One region of the Bacillus sp. T3 genome, then DNA from elsewhere that is predicted to be linked to it. Evidence: riboswitches for the same ligand, from Rfam matches in the RefSeq annotation. Region 1 holds a riboswitch; each other region holds the start of a gene.
The links. Region 1 has a riboswitch for cobalamin ahead of RGF10_RS10860 (energy-coupling factor ABC transporter permease). Riboswitches for the same ligand answer to the same signal wherever they lie in the genome.
Positions count from the first base shown of each region.

Region 2: linked by a shared signal. The riboswitch ahead of RGF10_RS13920 (hypothetical protein) and the one ahead of RGF10_RS10860 (energy-coupling factor ABC transporter permease) in region 1 are both predicted to bind cobalamin.
Region 3: linked by a shared signal. The riboswitch ahead of cobJ (precorrin-3B C(17)-methyltransferase) and the one ahead of RGF10_RS10860 (energy-coupling factor ABC transporter permease) in region 1 are both predicted to bind cobalamin.

Region 1 covers NZ_CP137761.1:2,085,626-2,090,119, reverse strand. The annotation lists gene dapA (4-hydroxy-tetrahydrodipicolinate synthase) at 90-977, shown strand; cobalamin riboswitch at 1,251-1,445, shown strand; gene RGF10_RS10860 (energy-coupling factor ABC transporter permease) at 1,615-2,358, shown strand; gene RGF10_RS10855 (energy-coupling factor ABC transporter substrate-binding protein) at 2,359-2,673, shown strand; gene cbiQ (cobalt ECF transporter T component CbiQ) at 2,660-3,448, shown strand; gene RGF10_RS10845 (energy-coupling factor ABC transporter ATP-binding protein) at 3,450-4,298, shown strand; gene RGF10_RS10840 (hypothetical protein) at 4,377-4,494, opposite strand, start outside.
Region 2 covers NZ_CP137761.1:2,702,179-2,706,672, reverse strand. The annotation lists gene RGF10_RS13940 (YibE/F family protein) at 1-234, opposite strand, end outside; gene RGF10_RS13935 (YibE/F family protein) at 231-1,370, opposite strand; gene RGF10_RS13930 (hypothetical protein) at 1,501-1,626, opposite strand; partial or broken gene RGF10_RS13925 (DUF3189 family protein) at 1,665-2,176, shown strand; cobalamin riboswitch at 2,247-2,442, shown strand; gene RGF10_RS13920 (hypothetical protein) at 2,620-3,204, shown strand; gene RGF10_RS13915 ((2Fe-2S) ferredoxin domain-containing protein) at 3,258-3,650, shown strand; gene RGF10_RS13910 (3'-5' exoribonuclease YhaM family protein) at 3,810-4,494, opposite strand, start outside.
Region 3 covers NZ_CP137761.1:4,407,859-4,412,352, forward strand. The annotation lists gene RGF10_RS22640 (sirohydrochlorin chelatase) at 1-821, opposite strand, end outside; partial or broken gene cobJ (precorrin-3B C(17)-methyltransferase) at 861-2,469, opposite strand; cobalamin riboswitch at 2,836-3,028, opposite strand; cobalamin riboswitch at 3,187-3,395, opposite strand; gene RGF10_RS22650 (DUF3147 family protein) at 3,476-3,952, opposite strand; gene RGF10_RS22655 (DUF3147 family protein) at 3,967-4,332, opposite strand; gene RGF10_RS22660 (formate/nitrite transporter family protein) at 4,332-4,494, opposite strand, start outside.

The DNA of each region.
Region 1 (4,494 bases):
GCGATCCCTCGTTGCTGCTTTTTTGCGTTGATTTTTGTTAGGCCTATCCACCTCAAATTACGAAAAAAATTAATTAAAGGGTGAGAATAATGAATTTTGGCCAGGTTTTAACTGCGATGGTAACACCATTTGATCAAAATGGAGAAATTGATTTTAATGCAACGAGAACACTTGTTAATCATTTAATTGCAAACGGTACGGATGGAATTGTTGTAGCTGGGACAACTGGAGAATCTCCTACGTTGACTTCAGATGAAAAAGTAGCACTTTTTCAATTTGTCGTCGAAATTGTTGATGGAAGAGTTCCTGTTATTGCTGGAACGGGCTCCAACAACACTCGAGCTTCGATCATTTTAACTCGACTTGCTGAAGAGGCTGGTGTTGATGGAATCATGCTTGTCACACCTTATTACAACAAGCCATCACAGGAAGGCATGTATCAGCATTTTAAAGTGATTGCAGAAGCAACTTCCTTGCCAGTCATGCTTTATAATATTCCCGGACGAAGTGTCGTCAATCTTTCTGCCGAGACTGTTGTTCGACTTTCAAAAATAAACAATATTGTTGCAATAAAAGAAGCTAGTGGGAATTTAGATGCGATTGCGGAAATCATTCGTGAAACACCTAGTGATTTTAGTGTATATAGTGGTGACGACGGCTTAACCATCCCTATTCTAGCCATTGGCGGAGCGGGTGTTGTCTCTGTTGCCTCTCATATTATTGGAAATGAAATGCAAGACATGGTGACTAGCTTTAAGAACGGACAGTTAGAGGAAGCAAGTATTTCACACCGTTGCCTTCTTCCGATCATGAAAGCATTATTTGCTGCTCCAAATCCATCACCAGTTAAAGCCGCTTTAAATATGAAAGGAATTCATGTTGGTGGCGTTCGTTTACCATTGCTACCATTAAATGATGAAGAAACAAACACATTACGTGCTGTTCTACTTGGCAGTCAAATTGAAGTGTTAAATTAAGCTAGAATGATATTTTGGCTTTGTAGAAGCTCATTCTAATTTGCACAGAACAAATAATAAATTGGACATACTAAAATAGTTTATTTCCTGTTTCAATTTATTTCCGGGGTAAGCGCAAAATTTGCTAAACTTATGCAAATTAAGGAGAGATTCGACCTTAACAAATGTCGAATCTCTCCTTTTTAATGTGAAAGATTACTATTTTTGTCAAAGTAAATTAGAATTTGTTGATAGAAACTTAACCTCATGGTAAGATAAATTAGAAATTTTCAAAAACTTCATATGCTTAATGGTGCTAAATGTTAATGATTTAGCTTAAAAGGGAAGTCGGTGCAAATCCGGCACGTTCCCGCCACTGTAATGAGGAGTCTGATTACAAAATTAGATCCACTGTCAATCATTGATGGGAAGGATGTAATAAGACGATGATCCTAAGCCAGGAGACCTGCCATGAAGCGTGTAACTGTTTCAACCTACGAGGATGGGTGTGCAGATCAAGTAGATTTGGTTTTTTTACCTTTTGTTATTTACTGTTCTTTTAGCACTTCTTTCAACTCGAAAGAAGTGCTTTTTATTTGCCAGCCATTTCTCCTCACCACTTATGCTTTGCAATTTTAGAAGTTTGAAAGGAGAAATTATGTATAAGATTAACTGGAAAATCATTTATTTTGTTTTTTTCATTTGGATTGTTCCAAATAAAGCCGCTGCTATGCATATTATGGAGGGCTTCTTACCGATAGAATGGGCAATATTTTGGTGGGTTATCACCCTTCCCTTCCTCATAATAGGCTACCGATCGATACAGGCCAAAGTAAAGGCAAATCCCGAAACGAAAATGATGCTTGGTCTTTCTGGTGCTTTTGTCTTCGTCTTGTCCGCCCTTAAATTGCCTTCTGTGTCGGGAAGTTCTTCCCATCCGACAGGAGTCGGTTTAGGAACTATTTTATTTGGACCACTTGCCATGAGCGTGATTGGCTCGATTGTACTCTTGTTTCAAGCGCTATTGCTAGCCCATGGAGGTCTAACAACATTAGGGGCAAATGCGTTCGCGATGGCTGTTTGTGGACCCATTATTTCCTTTTTTATTTTTAAAGCTGCGACAAGATTAGGATGGTCCTTATCAGTAGCTGTTTTCTTAGCTGCATCGTTGGGCGATTTAGGTACATATTTGGTCACATCCTTCCAGCTGGCATTGGCATTTCCATCAGAAGTAGGTGGAGTCATTGCATCCTTTACAAAATTTGCTGCAATTTTTGCTTTTACGCAAATACCGTTAGCGATCAGTGAAGGACTCCTCACTGTTGTCGTTATGAATTTTTTGAAAAAATATAATCTGCAAGAGTTAAAATTTCTTGGCGTTATATCCAAGGAGGTTCGATAAATGAAGAGAAGTATACTCCTCCTCTCACTCGTTATCATTCTAGTAATGGTTCCATTACTAACGATCAAAGAAACAGATTTTGGCGGAGCAGACAGCAAAGCCAAAGCAGCCATTTCTGAAATTCAACCAAACTATAAAGCTTGGTTTACAAACATTTGGGAGCCCCCAGGCAGGGAAACAGAAAGCTTGCTTTTTGCACTTCAAGCAGCGATTGGTGCAGGCTTTATCGGGTATTTCATTGGATCCATGCATCAGAAAAAGAAGCAATCCAATAGTCCAGAAAAAGAGGATCAGACATCAGATGCTGCTCATTGATAAGTATGCTTATATTAACCGTCTTAAACAGGTTCATCCGCTTGAAAAAACGATCCTGTCACTCTCCCTTTTATTGTTTTCATTACTTGTTAGGGATATATTGGTGGCTCTCATTACGTTTATCGTGATGAGTTCATTAATTATTTTTGCTGCGAAAATCCCCGTCTTCTATTATGCTAAATTACTTATTCTACCTGGGGTATTTTTACTAAGTAGTGTTTTCACGATACTAATTCATTTTACAAAAGGAAATGTATTTCCAACAGATATTTGCTGGTCATCGCCAATAGGAGATTGGCAAATATTTATTAGTGAAGAAAGTTTTTGGACATCGGTAAAACTAGTTGTTGTTGTTTTAAGTGGGATTAGCAGTTTATATTTCTTGACGTTGACTACCCCCATCACGGATTTGTTAATGGTTCTACGCAAGCTGAAATTACCCATTCTTTTGATTGAATTGATCGAATTGACCTATCGTTATGTTTTTATTTTTATCGAAACAGCTCTCGATATTTATCAATCACAAAATGCAAGGTTAGGTTATAGCACCATTCGTAGAGGAATCCATTCCTTTGGTTATCTTATATCTGTTTTATTTGTTAGTGTATTTCAGCGCTCCAAGCAGTTAACGATGGCGATGGATGCAAGAGGCTATCAGGAACATATCCCTTCTTATGAAAATACGTACCATTTATCCCCAATCAATTGGTGTATCATCATCGGGATTCAAGTTAGCGTGTTATTCATTTATCTAAATAGTTGGAGGCTTCTGTAGGATGACAGATCATATTTTTGAAATCGATTGCCTAACCCATCAATATCCCGATGGAAAAAGAGCATTAAACAATCTTAATCTCAACATCAAATTAGGTAAAAAAATTGCTTTACTCGGTAATAATGGTGCTGGAAAATCAACTTTATTTCTTCATTTAAACGGATTGTTACAGCCTTCTTCAGGTCGGATTAGCTATAAAGGTCTGCCAATGCGCTATGACCGCAAGTCCTTATTGTCGTTACGGAGACAGGTGGGAATCGTTTTCCAAAACCCAGATATTCAGTTATTTTCAGCTAATGTTAGGCAGGATATTTCATTCGGTCCAATTAACTTAGGATTTCCACTGACTGAGGTCCATGAAAAAGTGAATTGGGCGATGAAGCAAACAGATGTTTTAGATCTTGAAGATAAACCTACACATTTCCTAAGTTTAGGGCAAAAAAAGCGCGTTGCCATTGCTGGAATTTTGGCAATGGATCCCGATGTTTGGATCCTTGACGAGCCTACAGCTGGCCTAGATTCATACTATTCTCGACAAATCGTAGCCCTGTTAGATTCACTTCATCAGCCTGAAAAAACAATTATCCTTTCAACACACGATGTAAATCTTGCCTACGAGTGGGCAGATGAAATCATAATCATGAATGACGGAAACATCATTTACCAAGGCGACCCGGTAAACATTTTTCACCAAGAACACCTTTTGCTACAGGCATATTTGGAAAAACCATGGGTGTTTGAAACATTTCAATCAATGATTGAAGCGGGTTTGGCCGATCATACACATACCGTCCCACGGAATAAGGAAGAATTATTTCAGAGAATGGAGTGCAAACCAATCCCTTATTAAAATAATGGTATAAAAAAACCGATGACGATTTGATCGTTATCGGTTTTAACTATTTAAGGTTATTCGTATTTGTAAGAACTAATGAGCATGAGTATGGTGTTGATGTTTAAAAAATCCATGATAATCAGGGTGTTGAGTTTGCTGGTAAAATCCTAATATCAACTCAGCAAGTCCCACTGCAAACATTGTCGGCTGT
Region 2 (4,494 bases), 620 kb from region 1:
TATTGTTTTTGTGTTCACTTCATTGATAAAAAATAGATTGATACAACTAATCACGATACATGCAATCAATGTGATGATAATGGGATTAGCCGCTGGATTGGTCATAATGATAATGGAAAGAAAGAGGACGCCAAAGTTAAAAAATAAGGCAAGAAAAGATCGGACACCTTTATTACCACCAATTAACATCATCAAAACAAATAGAATAGCTGCCAATAGCACTAATACATTCATGATTTTGCCCTCTTTCGATTAACAAAGAAAATGGAGGTGTAAAGACCAATTGGGATGGTTAATACAATACCAATGCCACCTGCAAGTGCTCGAGCGAATTCAAGTGAAAGGTTCATGGAAAGGGTGAACCCTAATGGTGAGGCGTTTTTTAAATACAAAATAAGCATAGGTATCGAACCACTAATATAAACAAAAAACAATATATTTGTCATTGGACCCATAATATCTTTACCAATGTCAATTCCTGAAGCTTTAAGAGCTTTAACTGGAATGTTGATATTTTTTTCATACAACCCGAAGATAGAGGAAGACATTGTTATGGCTATATCCATTACGGCACCTAATGAACCGAGCAATAAACCTGTCAAAAATACGATTTTATAAGGGCGCGTGATAAATTGCATTTCTTCATAACGCAAACCCTGTTCGTCAGTAAACCATAGTGCAAGATATGCAATAAACAGTGACAGAAAAGTCCCTAATAAGGTCGCAACGATTGCTGCATAGGTTTTTTCATTAAAACCATTAACAAGTAACAAAGAAATACAAGTAAATAAAATAGCGCTAATACTACATATCAACAACAAACTAATGTCGGATGAATCAATGTAAGCATCCAATGCATAGGACAAAAGTACTGCGTTGACTACTAAACTTATAATCGAAAATAAGCCTTGCTTTTTCCCAACAAGGAGTAAGGTGAAAATAAAAGCCCATGTTACAATTACAACGTATTTGTCGCGTTTAACATTGATAATCGATCCGGTTATTTGATTATTTTTATTATTATTGGAGTCGACCGAAACAAATAATTCATTTCCAATATGATATTCATGGTCATATGCTCCGGAAGCTGAATATTCATTCGTTAAGTAGATTCGACTCCCTTTTTCGTCTCCATTTTTTAATTCTGCAATTATAGCCTGTGTGTATAGTAGGTCTTTATTGTCATACGCATCCGTCTGTTCAGTTTTATTTACTATGTCTGTTTTGATTACTTTTGCTATTGGTTGTTGGTAGAAGGAATAATTGTGTTGAACAAAAAGAACTGACAGGACAAAGCTTAGGATAAGGATAATGTATCCAACTTTCCTTTTATTAGAAATATTACTAAATTGGTTTACGATCGCATTCAAAAAAAAACCTCCATTTTTGCGATATTTCTTGCTGAAACTTAAGTCTTGATTATACCACGGTAAAAGCCCATTTCATAGCTGGAGATATGGGCTTTCATATTATATAAATTACAATTGAATCCATATACACCTAGTGAATGGTCATAATTTTATCGAGTCGGAAGCGATGATGCTCATATCCTTCCGCATCTGCAATATCCATTGGTACCATCGCCGCAATTTCCTTCATTCGAATTAAAAAAGAATCAATGTGCATAATAACAAACAGATGAATGATGGTAAAGGATGGTTATTTTGATTTATATTTATAATGACTACGGCGGAACACATACCACGTCTTTAGCGGCAGCTTATCATTTAAAACAATTACCTCAATCGGAACGTAAGCTAACCTCAGAAGAAATTTTAAATGTAAAATATTTTAATCAATTAACGAAAGAGGATTTTGGAAAAATCATTTTTCATGGCAAAGATGAAGAAGGCAACCCAGTTTATTCCATCGGAAGGAAAAGGAACAAACTCGTTGTACCAGCATTAAAAGAATTGGCTTTACTATTACAAAATAATTTCCATTTCTCTGAGAAAATAGTCTTCTCTAATACTTCACCAACTGTTCCCATTGCTATGTCATTGGGGGGATTTTTTCGAGAGGGTTGAAAATTGACTTTATTGGTGTACCGTTATTACTCATTGGTGCAAAACAATGCTGTGATAATATTTATCGCTTGGTTGAAAACACGAAACATGTAGGTAGAGCATCTTTCAATGAAAATGTGATTGTTTTAGAAAATGAAATGTTCAAGTAATTAGTTGAATTGGTATTTTTTTAAGACTTAATAGTGGACATAAAAATATCAATCATGTATTATGAGAAAAATCAATATTTTCTAAACAGGTGTTGTGCATTTTAAAATGCATAGCTTAAATGGGAAGTTCGGTGAAAGTCCGACACGGTTCCCGCCACTGTAATTCGGAGCAATCTGCAAAATGTCACTGCTTTATTCGTAAAGTGGGAAGACGCAGGGAGCAACGATGTTAAGTCAGGAGACCTGCCTGTTTATTGAACATGACGTGACCTACGGGAAATAGGAAGGTGTTTACTATCATGACAGTTTTGGGTGCATTTATTTTTTGTAAAGCATACGATTGTTTAATGTGAGCATATAAACCTATGAGGTTTGTATGCTCTTTTTATTTTGGTCATGATTCATTTCCAATTTTTATAAAATGAAAAAAGGGGAGTGATTCCATGTCTTACACCATCATTACTAATCAAAAGGATGTAGTGAAAACATTAGAATATTGTCAGTTTGACCACCATCTCAATCGTTTTCGTGATCCAATTAAGCAACAAGAGGCGATGTGTAAGGCAATGGAAACGAAGCAGGGGAAAATGGCCCTTGCGGTACACAATCATTCTATTGTTGGCTACACGATTATTCTTGAACCTGAAACGGATGAAAGGTGGAGAGGGCTAGATTTTTTAAAAATGTTAGGTGTGATTGAGGTAGCACCTCGGTTGCGAAATCAAAAAGTGGCGAAAAAATTGCTTCAGGATTTGTTTTCTCTCGAAGAAACAGAAAAGTCCATAGTCATTTCTTTAGAATGTTGCTGGCATTGGGACTTAAAGATGACGAATGGCGACCCTCTTCAATATAGAAGCATGTTGAAACATGTTCTGGAGTCAGTTGGATTTCAAGAATTTCGAACAAATGAGCCCGATATCGCATGCTATGATGTGAATTTCATGATGGCTCGAGTGGGGAGTGAAATATCCATAGATCAGGTGAATCAATTTACTAAGCTGGCTATGGATAATAGGTACTTATCATAGAATTATAAATAATTAGATACGAAAACTTTAATGAAACGAAAAGGGGATAGGACATGGCGACTTGGGATTTATCTACAACTAAGCATCATCTATTTATTTGTAACGGAAGCAGCTGCAAAAAGGCAGGTGCAGAAGATTTGACCCAATCGATTAGAAATGAGATTTCGACAAGCGGGTTAGATCAAGTCATTCATACAACTAGAACACTCTGTAATGGGCGTTGCCATGATAAATGCGTAGTTATTTCATACCCTGATGGAAATTGGTATAAGGATATGGTTCCTGAAGATGTGCCGCAGTTTATCGACTTACTTGTCTCAGGATCTGGAATGGAAGCAAAAAAAAGCCATGCTTTTAATGGCACAGGATTTCAAGCATCGGATACAACCGTTATTGGAAAAATGAAAGATGTAGAAATTGTTAAGAAGGTATCAAAAGTATATTAAGGTTAACGTTGAAGCCACTTCTCCAATTCATTGTGGGGGCTAGTTAGTTTAAAAAGAAGGACCATGCCCAAGTAAATCAACGTTTCACCAGTCCGTAAGGTTTGGAATCGGATAGTTTGATTTTTTTATGGGTAATGGTCATTCATTTTCTAGCAGATTCTAGTAATCTACTTCCTTTGGCTTATAGATCTTTCCAAGACCCCAAACCTTTTGAACCTCACCTTCTTGCATATCGGTCATCGCTTTTGAAATCATATTAATTTTCGCATCAATGTTATCAATCATATGGCAAAGGTGTGCTTCAAGTGTAATTGGTTCGGCTGTGCTGCCCCAGCCATTGCTTAGCGGACCGTGATGACTGGAGATAATATTCATTAACTCATAAACAACCGTCACTTCTTCTAAGGTAACGGAGCGTTCATTACGAATCGCGACGAGTTTTCGGTCAATCATTTGGTTCACAATTTGAATATGCCCTAAAAATTGTCCAAACAGGGTATACTCAGGAGCTGTATAATCACGAGTCATCTCGATGATTTTTCCCATATCATGCAGGGTTAAGGCTGCATACATTTTACTGCGATTTACAGCCTCACCGTATTGATCACAAATATTCTTTGCGATTCTAAGTAGAGATAATGTATGAAAGGCGAGTCCACTTTTGAAATTATGGTGCATTTTAACGGCTGCTACATGCTGCATGAAGTACTTTTTATTTTCCTCAAATAACTCTGACGTGATTTGATGCAGGATCGGGATTTTGATTTCATTAATGAAGAAATGAATTTCCTCCTCCATGCTTTCAACCGCTTCAGGGGCAGCTTCAATGAAATCCCGATAATCA
Region 3 (4,494 bases), 2.3 Mb from region 1:
TGATGATGGTGATCGATGTGCTCCATTGCCTCAATTCGATAAATACACGTATCACAATTCATCTTTACTTCATCCTGCAAAGCCTCATTCACACGGTCTAATAGAATACTTTCTAATTTTGGATGAAAGCCAAAATAGCCAGCCAGCTTGAACTCAACCTCAGGATATTTTGCTTTAAACTCCTCAAGCATGTTAATCAAACGTTTGATTAGAATTCCGGTAAATAAAAAGTAAGGTAAAATCATTACTTTTTTCGCTCCGAGTTTAATACACCGCTCAATACCAGCATCGACTAGTGGATCTGTAACTCCCATGAACGCCGCTTCAACAAGCTGGTAATTTGTCTTCTCCCAAAATAACCGCGCCATTTTATACAAATCACTATTGGCATCAGGGTCACTACCACCGCGCCCTAATAGGAGAACTGCACTGTCTTGCTCAGGCCTGTTCACATCTTCCCCTATTTCTTCTAATCTTGTTTTTAAAATCGATATGTTTTCCTCATGGATCCCAATTGGACGACCGTACGTAAGTTGAATATGCGGATATTTGGCGCGCGCTTCGTCGATTGCTGCAGGGATATGAATCTTCGAATGACCTGCTGGAAGGAGCATAATTGGAATCACAACGATGTGACTCGCTCCTTTTTGCACACATTGATCAATCCCTTGTGGGACAGTAGGTAATTCAAATTCCAAAAAACACGTTTCAACTAACAAAGACTGGTCTATACGTCCCTTCATCTTCTGGATAAATTGGCGGACTTGATCATTTCCTTCTGGATCTCTACTTCCATGCCCTACAAATAAAATCGACTTCATAATACTTCCTCCCCTTTGTCCATTAGTCTAATGCTGCTGTTAATCTCCACATAATGCAGGTTGTATCGCCAGCTTCGGCGTAATATCGATATGTACAAAGCCTTGTACTTGTTTTACACGCTTAAAGTATTTAAAAAAGCGCTCATTCGGATAGCCATTCTCTTTATAGTCGTGAATGATTCCTTCAATGATGCCAATGATTTCGTCTGGCTGAATCCCTTCGGCAACAATTTGCCCTGGATGACCAGTACGACCAACCGTTTTTCCCCTAAAAACAAATCAAATGCGCCAGAGCGATAGACAATGCCGATATCTTCACGAACTGCACCATAACAAGCCATACCACAGCCATTGAAACCGAGCTTTAGCTCCTTCGGAAGGGTAAGACCTCCGAGCCGCTTCTGCAATTCTTCCGCAAAAGGAATGCTTTCCTTTTTATCGCCGTCACAAAAATCACAAGCTTTTATCGTCAACACATCACCGACTGGCGCAAGCATGAACCCAGCCTCTGATAATTGGTTCGTAATCGCATCAGGATTTGATGTTGGGATTTGCAGCTTTAACTGATGGTCCTGTGTATACTCCAGTACGCCATGTTCACCAACGACTTCCGCAAGTAACAGCATTTGCTGTGCGGTAAATTTCTTATTTGCTACACCAGGGCTTACGGCTAGTTCAAAAATCGATTCAGCCACATGCTGCACTTGAGTTGGTTGCACGTCACCCTTGTCCCCATTCGCCAGTTGCATGGCCATTTCTGCTAAATCCCTGAATGAGAGCTCATCTTTTTTTCAGTTTGAACCTGAGTAATTGGATTCACCTGATCTAACGCCCAAGGCTCTGCTTCTTTTTGCAGGCGCTGATGTAGCTTTAACGGTTGTTCTGATTGATTTAATGTATACTTCCGTTGATATCCGCGCGGTGTGATCATTAAATCTTGATATAAAAAGGTGGATGAATTCCCGACAATAACTGTCGTTAACATCCCAATTTCATGATTTAGCATTTCTTCTAAATTTGTGACCACCACCTGCTCCCGATCACGGTAAGCACTTTTCACCAAACCAACTGGAGTTTCAGGGGAACGGTACTTCAGCAGAATTTTTTGTGCCTCCGCTATTTGTCGCGTTCTTCTCCCACTTTTGGGATTATAAAAGGCAATAATAAAGTCCGTTTTGGCTGCAGCTTCAATTCTGCTTTCAATCAAATTCCATGGTGTCAAATGATCACTCAAGCTGATGGTACAAGCATCATGCATCACTGGTGCTCCTAACAGGGAAGCACATGAATTGATCGCAGAAATGCCCGGAACAATTTCAACCTCGACACCGGTTTCTTTGTTCCAGCCCTTCTCGATTAACACTTCATAAATAAGACCAGCCATTCCATACACACCGGCATCTCCACTCGAGATAACCGCGACTTTATTGCCTCGTTCTGCTTGCTTTACTGCTTCTTGTGCCCGACTTACTTCCTCGGTCATTCCTGTGCTGATAATTTCCTGATCCGTTATCAGTCCTTCGATTAAATCCACATATGTTTTGTAGCCGATCACCATATTACTTTCTTGAATGGCCTCTCTCGCTCTATCCGTGACATGTTCAAAGCTTCCTGGACCAAATCCAATAACGAGTAGTTTTCCTTTCATTTTTATTCCTCCTTTTCCATTTCAATGGCTTAGCAAAGCCTTTCCATACTATTCATCTTGAAGTGCTATTCTTAATCACAAGACTGTGTTAAATTTGTCTGTTGATTTCCGTTCCAGGTGCTCCCTTTCCGCGGGGAGTCCGGGAGCCTCCTCGGCGTTTTACGCCTGTGGGGTCTCCCGCGACACCTTCTCCCGCAGGAGTCTCGCACCTTCCACTCCAATCAACAGAGTGTACTAAAAATCAACATCGTTCTTTAACACAGCCAATCACAAAAAAACACCCCTACGAAGAGGGGTGCGTAAAAAATACATAATAAAGCTAGATCATGCATTCAACACACTTCCACCCATAGTCCCGTAGGTAAATAGAAGTATCTAGGTAAAGGCAGGTCTCCTGACTTTGGTTCATGGTTCCATTGCGTCTTCCCAATTGTTCTTTAGTGACATCCTTGCAATGGAGCTCCCCTATACAGTGGCGGGTACCGTGACGGATTTGTCTACCGTTCTTCCCTTTTCACACAAACCATTTTGTTTGTGCACCTTTTCCTAAATAGTTTATTTAGTTTTTGTCGTAATTTTTGTGACGTTGTAAATCTGCGAGTGAAACCATAAAAAAATCCGTCCAGCTAAGTTGGACGGATTGGATAAAACGAATGAAAACGCAAAAGGACAGGCCTTTATCTGCAAACGTCTCACATTCTCCATCCCCGAAGAAGCTGAAAGCGAATCAATTAAGATAGGTCTCCTGACTTGTGTATCTACCTACTTGAGGACCTTCCCGTACATCATATTTACTTTTTATTAATAAAAAGTATACTTGTACAGTGGCACTCCTCGTTCGTCCACACTAACAGTTGCGGGGGCAGTTTTGGTCTTACACCAAATTCCCTATTAAGCCTAACGGCGCCTTAATCAACAATTAAACTATTAAATTATGAATATCTGCACCATTAAAAGGTGACTAACAACCATATTATCTTAATATTCTTCATCTTTCAACAAAAATTTAAACCAGGACATGCTTTAACGAAGTGGGGACAGTCCCCCACTTCGTTAAAGCAAAAAAGATCTGAAGCCAGCCCAAGCTGGTTTCAGATCTTTTTTGTATGATGAAGCGGCTTCTTATTTCGCGAAAATTTAATTTTTCCCTAATTTGTGCAATCGCAATCGAGCTCCCTAGCCAGAAGAATAAGCCTAAAATAATGCTTAACATCCAATCTTTGCTCAACTGCAAAACGAGCAGGACTGTTGTTACACATACAACCCCACCAATCATCCCAAACACGGAACCATTGGCAATTTTCCCAGCTTTTTTTGAACCCGAAGCTATTCCAACCATTAAGACTGCCGTGAGCATAACGGCAGGAAACGCTGCAAAAATCCCTGCAAGTATTTTCCAAGGTGATAAAACCGTGACTAAGTAGCTAACCATAACAGCCGTGCCGCCTAAGATAAAACGAATAAATAAGTCCTGTTTATTCATGATTTCCACCTTTTTTAGAATGCATAGGATGTCACAAAAACAACTGCAATCGAAACAGCAAACCAACATATAAGCGTCTGAACAAGACCCAGCTTCCAACCATGTTTCGGTAATAGATAACCAGCGATAATCGCAATCAGGATATTAATACTCATCCCAATAATAGCTCCTTTTGATAATATGACCGATTGGCTGATTAACTCTTGCCCATTAAAATCTAAGCGAGTAGTCAAAATAGCGGCTAAATAGACTGCAGGAAATGCAGCAAAGATTCCCCCTGTCTTTTCACCTAGCTTCTTAGCGACAATCGTTGCGACTAGGACGGCAGTTCCACCTAACAGAAAACGAATTAGTGCTGCAGCTACTGAAATTTCTGCCACTACATTCCGCCTCTTTTCATTAATGTCAGATTAGGAGAAGCTTGAGAAAGCTCATTTTTCACAATATTTTTCTTATAAGCATGGTAATATGCAACCGCAACAAACACAGAACCGCCAACCGCATTACCTAAGAATACTGGAACAAAGTTATGAAGATATTCT